Regions from separate parts of the Priestia sp. FW507-14D1A genome, predicted to be linked through region 3. Evidence: riboswitches for the same ligand, from Rfam matches in the RefSeq annotation. Region 3 holds a riboswitch; each other region holds the start of a gene.

Region 1 (3,529 bases), on a different contig from region 3:
GCTGAGCCGTTGGGATTTGCAGTTTGATTTGATGGTCAGGTGTATACTCCATCGTACCTTTTTCACCAACAACTTCTGCTAGTGTTGTCATTTGAACAGGCGTGAATTTCTTATTGGCAAGTCCTGGACTAATCGCCACTTCGAAAATAGACTGTACTGGCTGACGTACGACCGCAGAAGTAGGTTCACCTAAAATTGCTTGAAGCGCTTCTTCTGCAAGAGCTCGTGAAGTTGCTGTTTCTTCTGTTTTGGTCTGAACTGCTTCAATAGTCGAAGCTGTTTGCTTTACAGTCTCTTCTTGATCGAGAGCCCATGGTTCTGCTTCTTTTCGAAGTCGCTGATGCGGTCTTAGCGGCTGCTCCGTTTGGTTGAGGGTATATTTTCGCTGATATCCGCGCGGTGTAATCATTAAATCGTCGTAAAAGAACGTAGATGAATTTCCGACAACAACGGTAGTCAGCATGCCAATTTCATGATTTAACATGTCTTTTAAGTTGGTCATTACGACTTCTTCACGGTCACGATAAGCGCTTTTCACAAGACCAACAGGCGTATCAGGGGAACGATACTTTAATAGAATTCTTTGCGCTTCAACAATTTGTCTTGTTCGTCTTCCGCTCTTTGGGTTGTAAAAAGCCACTACAAAATCTGCTTGTGCAGCTGCTTCAATTCTTTTTTCGATTAGCTCCCAAGGCGTAAGGTGGTCACTTAAACTAATTGTACAAGCATCGTGCATCACGGGCGCTCCAAGGAGAGATGCGCATGAATTGATAGCCGAAATGCCAGGAATTACTTCCAGCTCTACGCCCGTTTCTTTTTTCCAGCCTTTTTCAATCAACACTTCATACACAAGGCCTGCCATTCCGTATACTCCCGCATCTCCGCTCGAAATGACAGCTACGGTTTTTCCTGCTTCAGCTTGCTTTACAGCTTCCTGTGCACGGCTTACTTCTTCGGTCATTCCCGTACTAATAATTTGCTGATTCGTTAACAGTCCTTGAATTAATTCCACATAGGTTTTGTAACCGATGATCATATCACTTTCTTGAATGGCTTCTCTTGCTCGCTGTGTAATATGTTCAAAGCTTCCCGGCCCAAATCCAATAACTAAAAGTTTACCTTTCATGCTAGCTCCTCCTTTATGCGTTACTTTTTACTTTGTCAATTCCTTCTATGGAGTCACTGTTTTCCGGAGAAACGAAACCATTTTGATCATATTCATAAATAAGCGATTCCTTTATACTGCAGCCTCCTGCTAAATGTTCTTCGACAATCCGATGAGCCACGGTTTCAGTGACCTGCTTGTACCAATCTCCTGAAGGATAGACGATAGCTACAGGAGCATCTTTGCATCGTCCGTTACAACGTGTACGCGTTGTATGAACCGTTTCATCCAAATCCAGTTCTGTCACTTTATTTCGAATAGCTTGCGTGGCTTCTTCTCCACCTTTTCTCATACAGCTGCTTCCATTACAAATCAATACGTGATGTTTTGTTCCATTTAAGTTCCACGTCGTCACACTCATTCGCTCCTTTACTAAAAAAAGCGCCTCTATCAATGATAGAGGCGCAGAAAAATTCAAACTAAGTTTTTGCACTTCCACCTATATCCCGTAGGGTAAGCTTCGCATTAGAAAAAGGCTGGTTTCCTGACTTCGATTCATCACTTGATTGCGCCTTCCCGAATACAGTGGCATATGCAATCAGCTCATCTTCACAGTGGCGGGTACCGCGCTGGCTTCACACCAGACTTCCCATTTAACGCAATGTGGACATTGCGCACCTTTTTTGCACGATATGTAGTTTTGCGATACGAGAAAAACCCGCTTCGCTAATATGCGAGCGGGTAAAACGTCAGAATAAGAGTGTACACGAATGCCACTTTAAGCCAACGTTTCCCTTCCCGCTCCCCGGAGAAATAGAAACTTCACAATAAAGACAGGTCTCCTGACTTGTGTATCATTCTACTTGAGAACCTTCCCGTGATTTTTCCACAGTGGTTATACTCGTTCGTCCACACTTACAGTTGCGGGGGCAGTACTGGTCTTTCACCAGTTTCCCTATTAAGCCTTCTTGGCATCTTTACTGTTGCTGTTTGATATATATGAACCTTTTAAACTATCAGAATAATAGAAGTAACTACCATATCATAGCGTACATTTTTTTTTATTTCAACTCTATTCTTTTTATAGGATATAAAGAGCCATAAAAAAACAAGAGCAAAAAATCAGCTCTTGTTTTTCTACTTATATAGCTACCAATGTTAAATGAGGATCATTATAATACACGACTTCTGAAAGAACTTTACAGCCATTTGTTTTGGCAAAAGCTTCTCTCGCCTGCTTTTCAGTTTCAAATTCAAACATTTTCATTTCTTTTCCAGCATATACCGTCAGTACCCACATGAAAAGATTCGCCTCCGATTATTGTAGTGATCGCTATATCCACATTATGACGAAACCATTTCCTTTTGAAAACCCATTCTACAAAACTTGTCACAAGAAACTTTTAAAAATTTAAAAACATTTTAACTTCTGTAAATGAACAAAATGTACAAAAGGTTTAAGCAGTATTGTACCTTTTTAAAAAGGTGCTTTTTTAACCAACTGTTGATTCACCAGTAAAAAAATATATAGTATTTATAAAAAAAAAGAAGCCAGACAGCCGGCTTCTTTTTTAAGAAAGGAAAGAACAGACATCACAATCCCGTTCTGTTCTTTCCTTTGCATAAAAATACACTAATTAAATATCCCTTTCTTAAAGCAGAATCATGTTCGACTGAACATAGTAATAGAGAAGCTTATACGTATGATTCAATGAATCTTGATGCGTTCTCTCAAACGCATGAGAAGAATCAATTCCTGGACCAATCAAGCCGTGTACGATATCGTGTCCGGCACGAATAGCAGCAGAAGCATCTGATCCGTAAAACGGATAAATATCTAATTTGTACTGAATATCATGCTGCTTAGCTAGCTCCACTAAATGCTTTCTCAAACCGTAATGATATGGGCCGCTTGAATCTTTTACACAAATAGACACGGTGTATTCATCAGTAGATTGTCCATCTCCCATAGCACCCATATCAACCGCTAAGTATTCTACTGTTTGAGGCGTAATGTTCGAATTTCCTCCGTATCCAATTTCTTCATTATTTGAAATGAGAAAATGCGTAGTGTATGGCAGTTCGATCTGTTCTTCTTGAATTATTTTCATGAGCTGAAGCAATAAAGCTACGCTTGCTTTATCATCGAGATGACGAGATTTAATAAAACCGCTTTTTGTTATTTCTACACGAGGATCAAACGAAACAAAGTCGCCGACTTCAATTCCAAGACTGCGAACATCTTCTGCGCTATGTACTTTTTCATCCAATCGAATTTCTATATTTTCTTGATTCCGCTCAGCTTTCCCTGCATCTTTATACACATGAACAGATGTTTGATGCATAAGGATGGTTCCTTTAAATACTTCTCCTGATGAAGTTTCAATTTCACAATATTCTCCTTCAATAGAATTGTAGCGAAAC
Region 2 (3,529 bases), on a different contig from region 3:
TATGTTCATATCGCTTTTTTAATGCATGAAACCTTCCATCGTAAGCGTATAAACCAATTGTTCCAATTACTTGTTGATTTTCCGTGACAGCTGCAAAAAAAGCAGCGCCTTTCGCTTGAACATAATATTTATTAAAATGAAGCAAATCCACAGGAAGCTGATTTTTTTCCATCATAAGAAATAGCTCATTCCGCATATTCATGACAAACTGAATCACTTCCGCATCCTTTTCTTTTACTTCTTTAATTTGATACGTTTGTACTTCTTGCACGTTTACTGTCACATCCTTTTATCTATCATTGTATACTTTCTCGTTTTCCTATAGGAACAACACAATATTGACTATGGCGTTACGTCTAAATGCTGAGTCAGCATATAATACTCGCTTGGATTTGTGGTCCAGTTTTTCACTTTTTGATTATAAGCAACAACAATGTTTGGATGTACAATCGATGACGTCAGCATTTCCTCATTAATCAAAGCGGTTGCTTGCTTAGCTAACTGATCTCGCTTTGCGTCATCTACTGTTGAATTTAACTGTTCTATCATTTTTGTTAGCTTATCGTCATCAATCCGGCTGGCATTTAAACCACCGCCCGGCAAATAGTTCGTACTTAAATAATAGCTTGCATCTCCTCTAGGTGCAGTGATAAGACTGTACAGTGCTAAATCCCAATCGTCTTTTGCCATTACATATTCATCGCTGTCCTCAACGAGATGAATCTTAATAGTAATTCCTAACTCTTTGGCATTAGACTGTATAAGCTGAGCAATCAAAGGAAGTTCTGGTAGAGAGCTGTATGTGACAAGAGAGAGCGATAGTGGCTTTCCATTTTTCATTGGTTTGTCATTTTTGATTTGATAGCCTGCTTTCTCTAAATATTTTTTAGCAGATGGCATACCTCTTTGCTCATTAGCATTATTATCAGCAAAAGGAAATTGAGGTAAAAATGGACCTCGAGCTGCTGCCGCTTGATTGTTCATGATGCTGCTGACAATTTCTTTTCGGTTCAGTAAGGTATCGATAGCTTTTCTTACATTTTCGTCTTTTAATGCGTCATTGGTTTGATTATAAAGTAATAAATGTGTACGCACACTGGGTACTCCACTTACCTTAAAAGACGGATCTGTTTGTAAAGTGCCCAAACTTTCTAAAGGCGGGCGATAAATAATATCGGCTGTTCCGGACTGAAGAGCCGCAACGCGCGCATTAGCATCTTCGTTAAATGCAAAGATCGCATTTTTTAATTTTACTTTCCCATTCCAATAATGTTCATATCTTTCTAACTTCACTTGATTTCCTTGATCGAAAGTCAAAACTTGAAATGGACCTGTGCCAATAGGCTTCTTAGCTATATTAGAAACATCAACATCTATAATAGCTGTGTTTGGATGTACTAACTCAGAAGGAAATTTAGGCATTGGTTCTTTTAATGTAATTGTCAGCGCATGACCGTTCGCTTTCATTTCTTTAATATTTAAAGCGTTTTTCATCGCATAACTTTGATCTATCGTTCTTTGAAGAGAAGACTTAACGGCATTTGCATCTAGCGCTTTACCATTTTGAAACGTAATATTCTTTCTTATCGTAAATGTCCACGTAAGACCGTTATCTTCCGTTTTCCACTTTTCAGCAAGCCAGGGCTTTATTTTTAAATCATTGCTGATTTTAACAAGCGTCTCCCCTACTCCCGCACGAACTGCTGTATAATTATCATCCGTATGAGGATCAAGCGTTGCAGATGTAAAATTAAATAAAAACGTCACACTTTTATCCGTTTTCTTTTTTTCTTTTATACTTATGCTCTCTTCATTAGGAACACAAGCAGTGAGGCAAAGTAACACAAGAAATATCATAGATACGAGTTTTTTATTATTTATCATTGATTTTTCCACCTTCTATTTTAATACACAAAAAAAGCACTTCTAAAAAGAAGTGCTTGTCTTCAATACAAATTCAGATAAACGTATCCCTTGTTTATCTTATTTTTGATTCTGCCAAAACACCTCCCTATCCTCGTAGGTTATTGTGTGCTGCGATTTATGGCAGGTCTCCTGGCTTCAAGTCATTGCCTTATACCGCCTTCCCGTCTCTAAATAGACAGTGGCTTTTTGACATAAGGCTCCTTGTTACAGTGGCGGGACCGCTCCGGATTTGCACCGGATTCCCTTTTAAGGCAATTGAAAAACAATTGCCACCATAAAAGCTGGTTATTTAATTTAGTAGCGTGCTCTTGAAACTCTAGAAGTAGAAGCTGATGGTGAAACATCTTCATCATCAAATCCAGTGGCAATAACGGTTACCATCATTTCGTCCTTTAAATCTTCATTAATCACGGACCCAAAAATCATATTTAAGTCCTGATCAGAAGCAGACGTGACAATATCTGCTGCTTCCTGTACTTCGTAAAGACTCAAGCTGCTGCCGCTCGTAATGTTCAACAGCACGCCTCTTGCTCCATCAATCGATGCATCTAGCAGCGGACTAGAAATCGCTTTTTTCGCCGCTTCAATTGCCCGGTCTGATCCAGAAGCTCGTCCGATACCCATAAGCGCAAATCCTTGATTAGACATGATTGTTTTTACATCAGCAAAGTCAAGGTTAATCAGCCCCGGAACAGCGATTAAATCTGAAATACCTTGAATACCTTGGCGAAGAACATTATCTGCTTCACGGAATGCTTCAAGCATAGGCGTCTTTTTATCGACAATTTCAAGCAAGCGGTCGTTTGGAATCACAATAAGGGTATCTACCGATTCATTCATCGCAGTAATACCGCCTACTGCTTGCTTCGTACGTTTATTTCCTTCAAACTTGAATGGGCGAGTGACTACTCCAATTGTTAAAGCATTTAGTTCACGGGCAATTTGGGCAATAACCGGGGCTGCTCCAGTACCGGTTCCTCCACCCATGCCAGCTGTTACGAATACCATGTCTGCGCCTTGCAGTACTTCTTGAATTTGTTCTCTGCTTTCTTCGGCTGCTTCTCTTCCCACTTCTGGATTAGCTCCTGCACCTAATCCTCGCGTTAATGCAGCACCAATCTGCATTTTTACATCTGCTTTAGATAAGTTAAGCGCCTGAGCATCCGTATTAACGGCAATAAATTCTACTCCTTGTACACCGTGTTCAATCATACGGTTAACGGTGTTATTTCCTCCACCGCCGACTCCAATTACTTTAATTCGCACTAGTGGCGATACATCTGCATCAAATCCAAACATTCTAAGTTCCTCCTCAATGATCAAAATTACTTTCTCTTCTTATCCGAAAAAACACGTGAAGAACCTTTTACTCCTATGTTTAACGCGTAACTGTTCTTTTGTTTTACAGATTTTATACATTTCTCTTTTAACCTTTAAATCTTTACATCTTTATGTAAATTTATTGTTGTTCTAAAATTAGTACGCCGAACTCTTTTATGGCTTTTCCACTCAAAACGGCATATAAGCTTATTGTATCATTCATTTGACAGATGTCTGTATTTAATTTTGAGTAAGATGTGACTAAGAGAATAATATTTTTAGA
Region 3 (3,529 bases):
TATCAATTTGAATATGTTCATATTCCGCATGTATTCCTTTTCCGCATGCTCCTAGCCCATCCAACGTGGGAACGCCAATGGCCGCTGTAAAATTGCCATCACTTCCTCCTCCAACAGCTGCTTCTTCTAATTTCATACCCAGTTTGGCCGCGATTGACTGAGCGCATTCAAATAACTCTTCCGTTTGTTTAGACTTGACCATCGGAGGACGATTCATGCCTCCCGTTACTTCGAGCTTAATCCCTTTTAAAATGGGTGTTAAATTCAAAATAATATCCGTCATGCGTTTTGCTTCTTCTTCTGTAGAAACACGTAAATCCACGTGCGCTTCTGCATATTCCGGCACTACATTTGTACCGCTGCCTCCCGTAAATGTCCCAACGTTCACCGTTGTACCTTTTTCATAATCTGTTAAGCTCTGCAAGAAAATCACTTGGCGCGCCAGCTCTTCAATCGCATTGATTCCTTCTTTGTGGTGATTACCCGCGTGTGCTGCTCGTCCCCATACTTTTACGGTAAAAATTCCCGCTCCTTTGCGCGACGTTTTTAACGCACCTGAACCCGCCACCGCCGGTTCCGCTACTAGCACTGCTTCACTTCTTTGCGCTTCTTCTTCAATGTATTTTTTAGAAGAAATTGACCCAATCTCTTCATCCGAATTGCAGAAAAACACAATTTTTTTATCCAGCGGTAAGCCAAGCTCTTGAATCGCTTTAATCGCCCATATAGATTGTACAATGCCCCCTTTCATGTCTAAAATTCCCGGACCGTACAGCTTGTTTCCCTCTGTTCTTAGACTCAGCCTTCCCTTTTCCCACACCGTGTCAAAGTGACCGATGATTAAAAGCTGCTTTTCTCCTTCTCCAATCGTAAATTTCAAGTGGTTTCCTACTTCTTTTTCTTCTATGATTTCGTACCCTACCCCTAAACGCTTTTGAAACAGCTGCGTTAAATACTTTCCACACTGATCTACTAACTCTTTACTGTAGGACGGTGATTCTTTTTTCACAAATCCCACTAAATCTTCGAGCATCTCTTGTTCGTGTTCTTTTAAATAACTAAACACGCTTTGTTCTACCATTACCTGACTCAAATCAATTCCTCCTCTAGAAAACCCCTGCTGCTTGCATTAAATGCTTTTATTTATCGTACGTATAACTATGTTCTACGTTTCACATAACGACCTTAAATTATCCTTAATTATAATGGTTTTCAGACAATTTTCCATCCTTTAAATACAGATAATACTTTAACTTATTCATAACCGACCGAAAATAGCCATAAACTTCAACAAATTCATACAAAAAAGCTTCAATCTTCAACAGATTAAAGCTTTCGTTTGACTAATTGACATTTATTTTAATATTTTTCCCTTTTGACTTCACACTCACAAAAACAAACATAGACACTAAAAAAATAAACAGAATAACGCCAACCATTTCAAAGTTTACTTCGGCCCATGGGTTAAAGAAAGTGAATGCTAAATAGAACGACACACCATACGCGAGGACAACAATAACCCAGCCCATCAAGCGGGAAGCAGATTGTCCAAATTTACTCGATTCATTTACCATTTTGTGTACAATCATCGAATCGATTGTATCTGTAAGCATCATGCCAAACATAAACACTAGTCCCAACAAAAGCGGCGTATACTTGCCTGCGTTCCCTACAGCTAGAGACCACACGGCCGTTTGACTGACCGTTTCGGCTGCTAAAGCGAACAATGCCCCTACAAGAATAATTAAAAAAGGATTCGTTGTTCCTTTTGCGATTTTCGGAATAAACTTCCCTTTTAATCCGCTCAGCTGAAACTCTTCTTCTTTATTTTTAGTTCGAAGCAAATGATATGTGTTTAATGTTCCAATCAGAAAGAGAGAGATAATGGATACCCAAGATGCAAAATGATCGAAATATGATGGAAACGTAAAATTCTTCATCACCACGCCCAGCACCCCGGCCGTGACGGCCACCATTCCTCCATGACCTAGTGAAAACAGCGTTCCGACCCACGGGGCAAAACGGCTGCCCATTCTCCAATTATATCGGGTCTGGCCGTCAATAAAAGCTAAGTGATCTGCATCCAATCCGTGCCTGATTCCTAATAAAAAGACAAGTAAAAAAACTGATAAACCTTCCATTTCCTACACTCCTTTTTTTAAAATAAAACGTAAAAAAGCCTCAATTCTATAGAAATTGAGGACGTGTCGGCATATGAAAATAAACAGCAATTGCTCACTGCGTACCTTGATACACCGCCTCTTTCCTAGAAGAGTCAAGTGTACAGAATAGGTAGGTCTCCTGGCTTGAGATCATCATTTTCTACCGTCTTCCCCATTTTGAGTGACGATAAGATAGAAAACTCCCTGCTTACAGTGGCTGGACCGCTCGAGATTTGCACTCGATTCCCTGTTACCTCTTACGCTATGTAAGAGCACCTAAACTGTGCGAATGATTCATTTTCTTCCTCATTATACTAGTACCGCTTACAAATGAATAGAGAAAATTCAAATAAAAAAGCCCTGCTAAGCTTTACATGCTTAGCAGGGCTTTTTAAAGCAATTAAACTACTTCTACCGTTACGTCTACGTTGCCGCTGATTGCTTTTGAATACGGGCAGTATGAGTGAGCTAGGTCTACGTATTTTTTCGCTGTTTCTAAATCTAAGCCTTCAATATGAGCTTCAAGCGCTACTCCAATTTTCACTCCTTGATCAGCTTTATCAGGAAGCAGCTGAACAGTAGCTTTTACTTCACTGCTTTTGATTTCTACGTTATGTTTTTTCAACATAAATTCTAACGCGCTGTTGAAACAAGCACTGTATCCAGCTGCAAACAGCTGCTCTGGGTTTGTTGCTGTTGTTGCTTCTCCACCAAGCGCTGGAGGTGTTGCAACGTCTAAGTTAAAGATGTTATCTAAAGAGTGAACTTCTCCTGTTCTTCCACCTGTGTTAACGACTGTTGTTTCATATAAAGCTTTCATGTATAAACCTCTCCTCTTTTTCATTAATTTTATTAAAAGTTTTTTGTTTATCGTTTCTGTAATTTAATTGTACACAATTTAATTTTAAAAAACAAGTATTAAATACATTAAAAATTCCCCAATAAAAAAAGCCGCGTATTTGCGACTTTTTCTTAATAATATTGAGACTGTTCGTCATAAGCTGATTTTCGAAAAATAGACAAGTTGGTAATAGCTCTCATCAGTTTCGTATTAAAAATAACATAATGAATAAACAGCGCCAGCACGCAGCCTAGAACGGCTCCTGTTAACACATCGAATGGATAATGAACGCCAACCCATACGCGTGAAAAGGCAATGAGTACGCCCATGACAACCCACATGCGCCCTGAACGTTTGAAATGCAGCCAAATGGTAAAAGTGATAACTAATGCAGATGTAGCATGATCGCTTGGAAATGAAGAATTTGCGGCGTGATCAATAAGCTGATTCACGTGGTGAGAGATAAACGGACGATCTCGATAAGCAAATAAACTAATCACTTTATTGATAATGACTCCTGTGGCAC
Region 4 (3,529 bases), on a different contig from region 3:
TCTTTCCCTTAAGTCCCTGCTCTAAGCTTATTTTCACCAGCTTGGCTACCGCTTGCCCTAAAGCGGTCATAGAGCCTGCATATTCATATAATGCTCCTTGCTGAGACGCTGCAACTGAGATGCTGTCCGTAGATGTTCCCGTAGCAATCGTCTTTGTAGCCGAATCTATGACACCCAGCTGTGACAGCGTTTTTGTTTTAGCTTCTGTGGCCGCGATAAAAAGCTGTAAAAACGCTGCATCCGTAAGCGTACCTTCCACGAAAAAAAACATATTAATTGTACCGGGAGAGGAATAGAACGGGACAGCTTCATCAGCTGTAATATCTACTGCGTTTCCTACTCCAGCCGTTATCACGGAAGCTACTCTTACTCCGTAGCCTTCATAACAGTAAACCGCTCTTTCTTTTAACCAAACGGCTGTCATCAACCCTACGATTTGCTCATGGCGCACATTTTCTTTCATCAAATATTGCTCATACTCCAAAGAAGGAGTATCTGAATAATAGTCTTTGTGAACAAATCGATTGTAAAAGGTGTCCGTTTCCGTAATGCCTGTTCCTAAAACCCCTGAGCTGTATGTTTTATAAGAAGTCTCGGTTTTCATGATTAAAAGCTCAGGCCGTTCTTCAATTTTAAGATGTGAAAAGGGACCAATCCCCTTTTCAATTCGAACTGGAATATGGTCCCTCTTCTTATTTATTGTACACCTCAGGGTATACTGCTTTTGCTAAGTCCTCTAAGCCATCTACAATACGAGGTCCTAAGCGATTGATTTTGTTTTGATCAACCTTCTCGATGTTACCCTCTTTTACAGCAGTCATGCTGCTCCAAGCGGGACGCTTCATAATCTCATTTTTGTCTGCATCATACGTTGCGATAATAACGTCAGGGTTTAACTTAACAACTTGCTCTTCAGAAAACTTAACCCAACCCTTTTCACTAGCTGCTACGTTATCCGCACCGATCATAGTAAGCATTTCGTTCATGAACGTACCTTTTCCTGTTGTATAAATCTCAGGAGCTCCTGATACCTCTATCCATACTTTTTTACGATCTTCTTTTGAAATCGTTTTTGCTTTTTTCTCAATTGAAGCTACTTTTTCTTTCATGTCTTTAATTGTTTGATTAGCTTCTTTTGTTTTACCTGTTAATTTACCGATTTGCGTAATAGAATCATAAACCGTATCAAACGTTGTTGAATCTTTTACAACAAATACCGGAATACCCGCACTTTCAATTTGTTTAAATACTTCATCCGAAACGCCCATACTTGAAGCGTGTGCCAGCACTAAATCAGGATTTAAAGCAATAACTTTTTCCGCATTAACGTTCATATCTCCTACCTGCGCTTTTTTCTTTACGCTTTTAGGATAATCATCGTTGCTTGTAACACCGACTAATTCTTTTTCAAGGCCAAGGGCATATACAATCTCCGTATTACTTGGCATTAAGGAAACAATTTTCTTAGGCTGTTTTTTCAACGTGATTTCTTTATCACGCGCGTCTTTTACCTTCACTGGAAATGCAGCTTGTGACGTTTGTTCCGTATCTTGCTTCGTTTTTTTATCACTGTTGCTTTGGTTGCCTGCACCGCATGCAGCAAGTACGATGACTAACAGTGCAATAATGGAATACGAAAGCCATTTTTTCATCTAAATACTCCCCCTATATATTGTTCATTGTGAATACGAAACCTCCACGTTAAAGAAAAAGCAAATGATCATGCAAAAAGCAGCGCTATCCCGTTTTTCCGCTTTGACTATGTATACTGCTCGCAGGCAGCTTCAAAATAAAAAAGCTTTACTTTCAATTGAAAGCAAAGCAGGTAACGTCAAGATAAGCAGGAAAAGAATCCGTTCACTATACTTGATATGTATGTTCATTACCCTGCTTCACCCTTCCTCGAAGGTTTCACAGCTAACAATAAGGCAGGTCTCCTGACTTACGCACAGAGCGCTTACAGTGGCGGGACCGCGCTGGTTTTTCACCAGACTTCCCTTTTCACTCAATCTTTAAATTGAGACCTTATTGCTTTACGATTATTCACTTGTCCTAGTATACCCCACTCATGGAAAAATGGAAATAGCCATTCTCACAAAAAAAGCTGCGAGAATGCTCTCGCAGCTTAAGGAATTAAAGAGTTGCTAAAAATTCACGGACCGCTTCAGGCGTTTTAGCATTTGCACTGTGCAAGTGTGCAATTTTTTCACCGTTTTTATATACAAGAAGAGAAGGAATACCCATTACATTGTTTTCAGCAGAAAGTTCTTCAAACTCATCCTTATCAATTTTAAACCATGCTTTATCTGTATTTTCGTCAACGATTTCATCAATGAACATATCCAAACGTTTGCAATCAGGACACCACGTTGTCGTAAAAATTCCAACGCTTAGTGTTTCGTTCTTAATTTGTTCGCGAAATTGTTTTTCTTCCGTAAATTGTTTCATTATGTTACCTCCAACATCTATTCGTTCCTTCTCCCTATTCTATGGTAAGAAGTCTGACTTCATTATAAACGATTTTTTTATCATTGTGCTAATGTTTCAGCTTATTTAGACCATAACGGTTTTAGACGTAAAAAAATGCTAGCTTAAAAAAGCTAACATTTCGAAATCGCAGAATGTTGTGTCTATTATCAGCTAAACCATTTAGGCGGCATGTTTCGGTTCCAATAAATTTTCCCTAAATCATAATGCTTCTGAAAATTATCTGCAGCCGCATGATAGTGAAAATTAAACCAGTATCCATCTTTTGGAGGATTTTCACGCCGTACATGAAATCGTATTAAGTCCTGACCGGTTTCCCGGTCATATACATGGAAAATCTTTTCACCGTAGCCAGCAGCAGGGTGCTCGCTTATCTCGAGATTCTGAATCGACTGTTCACGTTCAGTGCCAATGTCGGTCAGCACTTCTTCAATTTTAGGTAACACTGCTAGACGAAATTCATCTTCAATGACAGGTCCAATTTTTGTTCCAAATTTTTCCACTGACTGTTTTTCAGCTGATTCCATTGCATACGTAACAAATGATGAAACGTCTTCATATTTTGGTTCTTCATATGGCAAATGAATATCTTCTATAACAGCTGTGACAGGAGTTGTTTCTCTTACATACCCTGCTTTATGTTGCTTGTCCGCTTTTGCATCATCAACGTATAAATATTCTGGTGGAGTGACAAGCCCAAATGTAAATACTGTAATAAATACAATTAGCATTCTTTTTATCCATCTAGGCATTCGTATCTTTCCTTTCTCATCTTTTCCCATATGGTCTTTTCATATCGTAAAATTCATTGTTATAACTCACTAGGTATTGTAACATACTTATTAATTTTTTACCTATATTTGCTTATTCATTTATGCTGCCTACGGGCATTCGAAGACTTTTTAGTTAGCACCTTCCTTCTTCTATTTGAGGTTGTCACACCGAGCGGAAACCTATACAAGATATTCCTTTTTTGCTGGATGCTTAAACACAAAAGTATTTTTATGTTCAAAAATATATCATACTTTTATGAACTTTAGAT

Evidence for each region. A riboswitch is a leader RNA that binds a small molecule or an ion and turns the genes downstream of it on or off. The one in region 3 is predicted to bind cobalamin.
Region 1: it holds a riboswitch for cobalamin, as region 3 does, so the genes downstream of both, AC3WJG_RS14865 ((2Fe-2S) ferredoxin domain-containing protein) here and AC3WJG_RS23015 (HoxN/HupN/NixA family nickel/cobalt transporter) in region 3, are expected to answer to the same signal.
Region 2: it holds a riboswitch for cobalamin, as region 3 does, so the genes downstream of both, nikA (nickel ABC transporter substrate-binding protein) here and AC3WJG_RS23015 (HoxN/HupN/NixA family nickel/cobalt transporter) in region 3, are expected to answer to the same signal.
Region 4: it holds a riboswitch for cobalamin, as region 3 does, so the genes downstream of both, AC3WJG_RS19525 (ABC transporter substrate-binding protein) here and AC3WJG_RS23015 (HoxN/HupN/NixA family nickel/cobalt transporter) in region 3, are expected to answer to the same signal.

What each region holds. Positions count from the first base shown of each region.
Region 1 covers NZ_JBYSWQ010000003.1:249,253-252,781, forward strand. The annotation lists gene cobJ (precorrin-3B C(17)-methyltransferase) at 1-1,126, opposite strand, end outside; gene AC3WJG_RS14865 ((2Fe-2S) ferredoxin domain-containing protein) at 1,140-1,520, opposite strand; cobalamin riboswitch at 1,623-1,802, opposite strand; cobalamin riboswitch at 1,921-2,099, opposite strand; gene AC3WJG_RS14870 (hypothetical protein) at 2,247-2,405, opposite strand; gene AC3WJG_RS14875 (M42 family metallopeptidase) at 2,758-3,529, opposite strand, start outside.
Region 2 covers NZ_JBYSWQ010000009.1:37,834-41,362, forward strand. The annotation lists gene AC3WJG_RS23475 (GNAT family N-acetyltransferase) at 1-271, opposite strand, end outside; gene nikA (nickel ABC transporter substrate-binding protein) at 343-1,884, opposite strand; cobalamin riboswitch at 2,028-2,218, opposite strand; gene ftsZ (cell division protein FtsZ) at 2,221-3,225, opposite strand.
Region 3 covers NZ_JBYSWQ010000008.1:92,743-96,271, forward strand. The annotation lists gene AC3WJG_RS23010 (M20 family metallopeptidase) at 1-1,081, opposite strand, end outside; gene AC3WJG_RS23015 (HoxN/HupN/NixA family nickel/cobalt transporter) at 1,344-2,141, opposite strand; cobalamin riboswitch at 2,275-2,457, opposite strand; gene AC3WJG_RS23020 (organic hydroperoxide resistance protein) at 2,563-2,982, opposite strand; gene AC3WJG_RS23025 (undecaprenyl-diphosphatase) at 3,135-3,529, opposite strand, start outside.
Region 4 covers NZ_JBYSWQ010000006.1:7,708-11,236, forward strand. The annotation lists gene AC3WJG_RS19520 (adenosylcobinamide amidohydrolase) at 1-712, opposite strand, end outside; gene AC3WJG_RS19525 (ABC transporter substrate-binding protein) at 693-1,652, opposite strand; cobalamin riboswitch at 1,911-2,043, opposite strand; gene AC3WJG_RS19530 (thioredoxin family protein) at 2,134-2,448, opposite strand; gene AC3WJG_RS19535 (YpjP family protein) at 2,637-3,239, opposite strand.